2 regions of the Peribacillus sp. Hz7 genome follow, and region 2 is predicted to be linked to the other one. Evidence: a T-box and tRNA genes for the amino acid it is inferred to sense, from the RefSeq annotation. Region 2 holds a T-box; the other holds one or more tRNA genes.
The links. A T-box is a leader RNA that pairs with one kind of tRNA and senses whether it is charged. The one in region 2 lies ahead of glyQ (glycine--tRNA ligase subunit alpha), so its partner is inferred to be a tRNA-Gly.
Positions count from the first base shown of each region.

Region 1: it encodes a tRNA-Gly, which carries the amino acid that the T-box ahead of glyQ (glycine--tRNA ligase subunit alpha) is inferred to sense. The anticodon was not compared.

Region 1 covers NZ_JBHHJV010000017.1:47,577-51,000, reverse strand. Annotated here, with positions in the region: gene ACE199_RS18255 (short-chain fatty acid transporter) at 1-705, shown strand, start outside; gene ACE199_RS18250 (HAD family hydrolase) at 952-1,743, shown strand; tRNA gene ACE199_RS18245 (tRNA-Gly) at 1,974-2,047, shown strand; gene ACE199_RS18240 (B3/B4 domain-containing protein) at 2,196-2,864, opposite strand; gene queG (tRNA epoxyqueuosine(34) reductase QueG) at 2,957-3,424, shown strand, end outside.
Region 2 covers NZ_JBHHJV010000010.1:28,826-32,249, forward strand. Annotated here, with positions in the region: gene glyS (glycine--tRNA ligase subunit beta) at 1-499, opposite strand, end outside; gene glyQ (glycine--tRNA ligase subunit alpha) at 486-1,382, opposite strand; T-box leader at 1,526-1,704, opposite strand; gene recO (DNA repair protein RecO) at 1,753-2,505, opposite strand; gene ACE199_RS14325 (YqzL family protein) at 2,541-2,684, opposite strand; gene era (GTPase Era) at 2,785-3,424, opposite strand, start outside.

The sequences.
Region 1 (3,424 bases), on a different contig from region 2:
AAAGAACAAGCTTTTTTGATTGATCGCAAGCTATTAGAAGATGTAGATAGTGTACAGGCAAGTGCAGTAGAACAAGCTGAACTGACACCTGCTGAGCGTTTAGAAAATAGTAAGATATTATCTTTGCTTATTGGTTTATTAGGTCTTTCTTTTTTAGCCTATTATATCGTGAAAAACGGATTTGTTATTAATCTTAATATTGTGAACTTTATCTTTCTTTTTATTGGAATAATATTGCACAAAACACCAAGATTATTTTTAGAAGCTATTTCAAGTTCAGTTAAAAGTGCAAGTGGAATTATTATTCAGTTTCCGTTCTACGCAGGGTTAATGGGTATTGTGACCGCTTCAGGACTAGCTGGGATTTTATCTAATGCGTTTATATCTATTTCAAATGAGAATACATTCCATATGTTCACGTTATGGAGTGCAGGTTTGGTAAACTTCTTTGTACCTTCAGGTGGAGGACAGTGGGCTGTACAAGCTCCTGTTATGTTAGAGGCTGCAAAAGATTTAGGAGTTTCTTTACCGAAAACAGCGATGGCTGTTGCATGGGGAGACGCTTGGACGAATATGATTCAACCATTCTATGCATTGCCAGCATTAGCCATTGCCGGTTTGAAAGCAAAGGATATTATGGGGTATGGTTTAGTAATCATGTGTATAACAGGGATTTTTATTTCTGCCGTCTTTTACTTTTTATGATGGGTATATTGGATGATAATGGTAATGTGAAGTGTTATATCACATAGCCCTTATAGTAAATGAATGATTGAGTTATCAAGGACTTCAACGATTATGTTGAGGTCTTTTTTAGAGATTATGCAGGAGGATTTCTGCATCGCTTTCATTAAGCTCGTCTATCTTTTTTTCAATAGTTATTTATTTTCACATTCGTGTAGTTTATTATTAAAATAGTGAGATTATTGTGAAAGAAATGAGGTTACAGCTATGGTGAAGGCAGTATTTTTTGATTTAGATGATACATTATTGTGGGATCAAAAGAGTGTTAAAGAAGCGTTTGTAGCAACATGTCTTGTGGCAAAAGAGAAATATGGAGTAGATGTTGAAGAGTTTGAAGAAGCAGTTCGAAAGGAAGCAAGAGAGCTGTATGCTTCATATGAGACGTATGAATTTACACAAATGATCGGTATTAATCCTTTTGAAGGGCTATGGGGAAATTTCTTAGATGATACAGATGATTTCCGTAAAATGGCGGAGATTGTACCGACTTATCGTACAGAGGCATGGACACGCGGGTTAAAGGCTTTAGGGATTGACGATGAGGCATTTGGATCGGAACTCGCAGAGCGTTTCCCAGCAGAGCGTCGCAAAAAACCTTTTATTTATGATGAAACATTTACAGTGTTAGATGAGCTAAAAGGTAAATATAAATTATTGCTATTAACAAATGGTTCTCCAGATTTACAAAATACAAAGTTGACGATTACGCCTGAATTAGTGCCTTATTTCGATGAAATTATCATTTCTGGGGCATTTGGCAGAGGAAAGCCTGATCAAACGATTTTTGAACATGCTTTAGAGCGAATTGGTCTAAATAAAGACGAAGTTATTATGGTCGGAGATAATTTAATGACAGATATTCTTGGTGCTTCAAGAACAGGAATTAAATCAGTTTGGATTAATCGTCATAATAAAGAACGCAATGAAGTTGTACCAGATTATGAAATTATTCATTTGGAAGAACTTTATCCGATTCTTGAAGAACTAAAGAATAAATAAAAGGAAAGGACTTCGGTATGATTGCCGAAGTCTTTTTTTAGCTGCGCTGAGAATTCACTAAAATCTGTTTTTATGTGCCATTGCGATGAAGTAAGGATGTGGAAGATGCTCTGCTTTACAAAACTTTATGTGAATTTTACTTTTTTTTAATAAAGCTATTGCATTCTTATAAACTTCGATATATAATTACTTATGTTGATTCGACAAAGTTCAACATAAACCTTCAAAATGCGGGTGTAGTTTAGTGGTAAAACCTCAGCCTTCCAAGCTGATGATGAGGGTTCGATTCCCTTCACCCGCTCCATTACATACGTTGATAACGCAGAGTTTCGTTACATAGAGAGAACGAAGCTTTGCGTTTTTTAAATTTTATAAATGTAAAAAACTGCTATATTTATAGTTGGAAAAAAGCGTATCGCCTTATCATCGATTTGGGAGATACGCTTTTTTATTTAATTAGTTGAAATCGAGTAATGCCCTTTTCCGCCATGAATTTGCAGAAACATATCTAGTAAAGATTTTGTTTGCTTATCAGCTTCTTCTATTGAAGTAGAAGGAGTGAAATAAATAATTTGTAAGGCTTGTTTTGTTTCTTCCGTTACTTTTGTACGCTCGGAATCTACAAATGGGCTGCCGAAAGGCCCTTCTTGATCAACGGACGTAATCATATGCTCCATAGAGTTCATTCGACCGTTAAGCCCCATATATGTATCCCCGTGTTCACCAATTTTAATCGTTATATCTCCTGTAAGCTTAGCGCGGTCATAGATGCCAATAGGTACTTCGAATAAAAGGGAAAAGAAGTTATTTAAATCGATGGCTGAATGCACAGGTGATAAATAATTTTGTTTTTGGATGCGGCGATACAGTGCTTCTGCAGATGGGCGATATCTTGACGGGTTTGTTCCTATTAATTTAAAGACATTTCTCCATTCTTGAATTTTGTCGAAATCCGTCCATTCTTTTTCTTGAAGATCAAAGTATAAAGATTCTTGAAATAGTTGCAATCTTCCTTTTAACATTTGAGGGGATAGTCCGACTTCGATATCGTTGTATGTAATGATTCCGACTTTAAAGTGTGGAATTTTTTCTTTAAGATTGTCAGCAATGGTTGTTTCCAAGTGTTTCACCTCCAAAAATGATTGAAAATAGTTTAACATAGATGGAAATGGTTGAACATAATACAGACTTTTACGTACGAAGGTGAATAGAGATGTATATGAAAGAATTGAAGAAAGAGCTAATTGCTTATAGTAAAGAAATTGGTATCGATAAAATCGGTTTTACGACGGCTTCGACGTTTGATTCGTTAAGGAATCGTTTATTAGAGCAGCAAACATTAGATTATCAGTCTGGATTTGAGGAGCCCAATATTGAAAAGCGAGTAAGGCCAGAGTTAATTATAGAACATCCGCAATCGATTATTTCCATTGCGTTAGCCTATCCTTCTAAAATGAAGGATGCTCCGTTAAGTACAAAAGGAGAACGACGTGGTATTTTTTGTCGAGCTTCTTGGGGAACGGATTACCATGTTGTGTTGAGAGAGAAGTTACAATTACTCGAATCGTTTATTAAAGAGAAAATACCGAATGCATTAACGAAATCAATGGTTGATACAGGGGAATTGTCTGATCGAGCAGTAGCTGAGCGTGCTGGCATTGGATGGAGCGGGAAAAACACG
Region 2 (3,424 bases):
ATAATGCAATTAACCATTTAATTGGACGAACAAAACGAAGCTCTTGGTTTGCCCAGCGCATATTTTTACCAAATGTCATGCTTGTAATAAGATTCTGCAGCTCCACTAGTAACTCTTTCGTCGGTTGTCCTTTAATAAATTTATTTAAATGAACATATTCAACGCCTTTAATTTCTTTGAAATAAATGTCGTCTGTTGTCAGTCCTTGACCTTTTGTAAAACCAATTGCTGCTTTTGACCAATTGCCTTCCGCATCCATGGCAATTTTTTTAGCTGGTCCTTTTACTTCTTCTTCAATATCCTTTTGTGCTTCTGCCACATCCGTAACAAGAAGCGATAAACGTCTAGGTGTTGAAAAAGCTTGAACATCACCAAATTCGATTGCTTTTTCTGTGAACCATTTTTGAACCTTATCCGCTAATTGGTTCATTGATGATGTCACAAAACGTGCTGGTAATTCTTCTAAACCAATTTCCAACAATAAATTACGCTTGCTCATTTGCATTCTCCCCTTTCACTTTTAAAATCGGGAAGCCTAATTTTTCCCGCTCTTCGTAGAAGGTTTTGGCAACCTTACGCGCTAAATTTCGGCAGCGAGCGATATATCCCGTTCTTTCTGTAACCGAAATGGCTCCTTTTGCGTCTAACAAATTAAATGTATGAGAACATTTCAACACATAATCATAAGCTGGGTGAACAAGTCCTTCTTCCATTTGACGCTGTGCTTCTGCTTCATACATCGTAAATAGTTGGAATAACATATCTAGATTCGACGTTTCAAACGTATATTTAGAATGCTCATATTCAGGCTGACCAAAAATATCGCGTACAGTAAAACCATCTGTCCACTCTAACTCGAATACATTTTCTTTCTGTTGAATGTAAGAAGCCAGACGCTCAATTCCATATGTAATTTCAACCGAAACAGGCTTACATTCAAGTCCACCAACTTGTTGGAAATACGTAAATTGTGTAATTTCCATTCCATCTAACCATACTTCCCAACCAAGGCCTGCACAACCTAATGAAGGGTTTTCCCAGTTATCTTCAACGAAACGAATATCATGCTGAAGCGGGTCAATTCCAAGAGCTTTTAAAGAATCTAAATATAACTCTTGAATATTGTCTGGCGATGGCTTCATAATCACTTGGAATTGATGATGCTGATACAGACGGTTTGGGTTTTCACCATAGCGTCCATCCGCAGGGCGACGTGATGGCTCCACATATGCTACATTCCACGGCTCTGGTCCAATCGCTCGTAAAAATGTATAAGGGCTCATTGTGCCTGCACCTTTCTCCACATCATAAGCATTCATTAAAATACAGCCTTGTTCAGACCAATGTTTCTGTAACGTTAAAATCATATCTTGAATATTCATTCCTGCACCTCCAAATTTTTAAAGCGAAAATGAAATTTGTCGCCTTCCCTGCTGGATTTGGCTATTTACTTGCCAATTTTAAGAGACTACCTGCCATATCCTACGTAACACAAAAAACTCCCGTCCCTATGCCAAAATGTAAGCATAGGGACGAGAGTTTACCCGCGGTTCCACCCTAATTGTCATTTCTAAGGAAATGACCTCTTTTGTTAAATATCATGCTCCGGAACGCCCTTCCCTGAATGTCCATATCCTGGCTCCCACTATCCCAGGCTCGCTTTTATGGAGAAAGACAGGTACTCCTTTCCATCAACGCAACTTCATATTTTAGATGATTGTATTCTATCCAACAAAGTAAAAAAAGTCAACCTTAAAGCAAATCTTTCATCGAATCCAACTGCTTTAAAAATCTTTTTGATTTCAAGTGAAGTCCGGAATATTCTTCATAATAGGCATCAATAATCGTTTGCAGCTCTTTCTTCGTTTCCGGCTTGATGGAAATATTGCCAAGGCGTGATAAATCAAAATAATAAAACAGACGTAACAACTTAACCGCAGCCGGCGATAGTTTTAAATGATAGGAATCTTTATCAAAACAGCGATGACAAATAAACCCTGCCTCCCGAAGTGAAAAAGCAAACACACCTTCTGTTTCTCCGCAGACTGCACATTGATTTAATACAGGATGAATCCCATTAACCGGAAGCATTTTCATTTCAAAAATAAACTTTAACACCTCTGGGTCATATTCTTCATTTATGTAATGTAACGTTTGATATAAAAGCTCAAATAAGTATGGATTCGCCTTTTTATCATCGACGCTTCGATCCAATAATTCAATAATATAAGAGGCATAAGCTGTCGCAAATAAGTCCTCGCGTATAAAACGCATAGAATCTACCATTTCACCTTGCTGTAGACTCCCAAGACCTGTTGAAGGCGTTACAAGAAAATAACCATAACAAAATAATTGCGTAACAGAAGCAAGCCTGCTATTAGGCTTGCTTGCTCCTCTTGCCATAACACCTATTTTTCCAAATTCACGTGTATAAATCGTGATGACTTTATTGTTCTCTCCATAATCGGATCGCCTAATGACTATGCCTTCACATTTTTGAAACATAATAAAGACACCACCAATTCTCGCCTAACTAAACGTTAGGAAACAGGAAAATCAATATTTGCTAGCTCCTCAGTTGACTGCTCGGCTCTTTCCTGTTTTTCGACTTCTATCTCTTTAAAAAGAAGATAAGTGTCCACATTACCTGTTTCACTAAACACTTTCCAGGTAAAATCCAACATCATAAGGCCCACCTTTCATGTTAACTAGCATATGTTCATTTCCAACCTTACGAATAGCTTGACCTAATTTTCTACTTTCATGAAGCGTAAAATTTGCTAATTAATACTCGTCCTCATTAAACCCATAATCACGGAGCTGGCCTGCTTTATTGCGCCAATCCTTTTGCACTTTGACCCATAGCTCCAAAAACACTTTTGAGCCTAATAAATTTTCAATGTCAATTCGAGCACGACTTCCGACTTCTTTCAACATCTTTCCTTGTTTGCCGATGACAATTCCCTTTTGTGAGTCTCGTTCGACTACAATGGTTGCCATGACATTAATCGTTTCACTATTGTCCATTTTTTTAATCGAATCGATTACAACAGCAACAGAATGAGGGATTTCCTCACGTGTTAAGTGAAGCACTTTTTCACGAATTAACTCGGAAATAATAAACCGCTCCGGATGATCAGTCACTTGATCTGCTGGATAAAACTGCGGTCCTTCTGGTAGATGATCTTTAATTTGCGCGAGCAACGTCTCCACATTATTTCCTTCTAGAGCTGAAATCGGTACAACAGATGCAAAAGGATATAAACGCTGATAGCGCTCAATAAGCGGCAGCAGTTCATCAGGATGAACCGCATCAATTTTATTTACAACTAAAAAAACAGGTGTGTTTACATTTTTTAATTTTTCAATAATGAACTCATCACCGCGACCATATCCTTCTGTCGCATTAATCATAAATAAGATC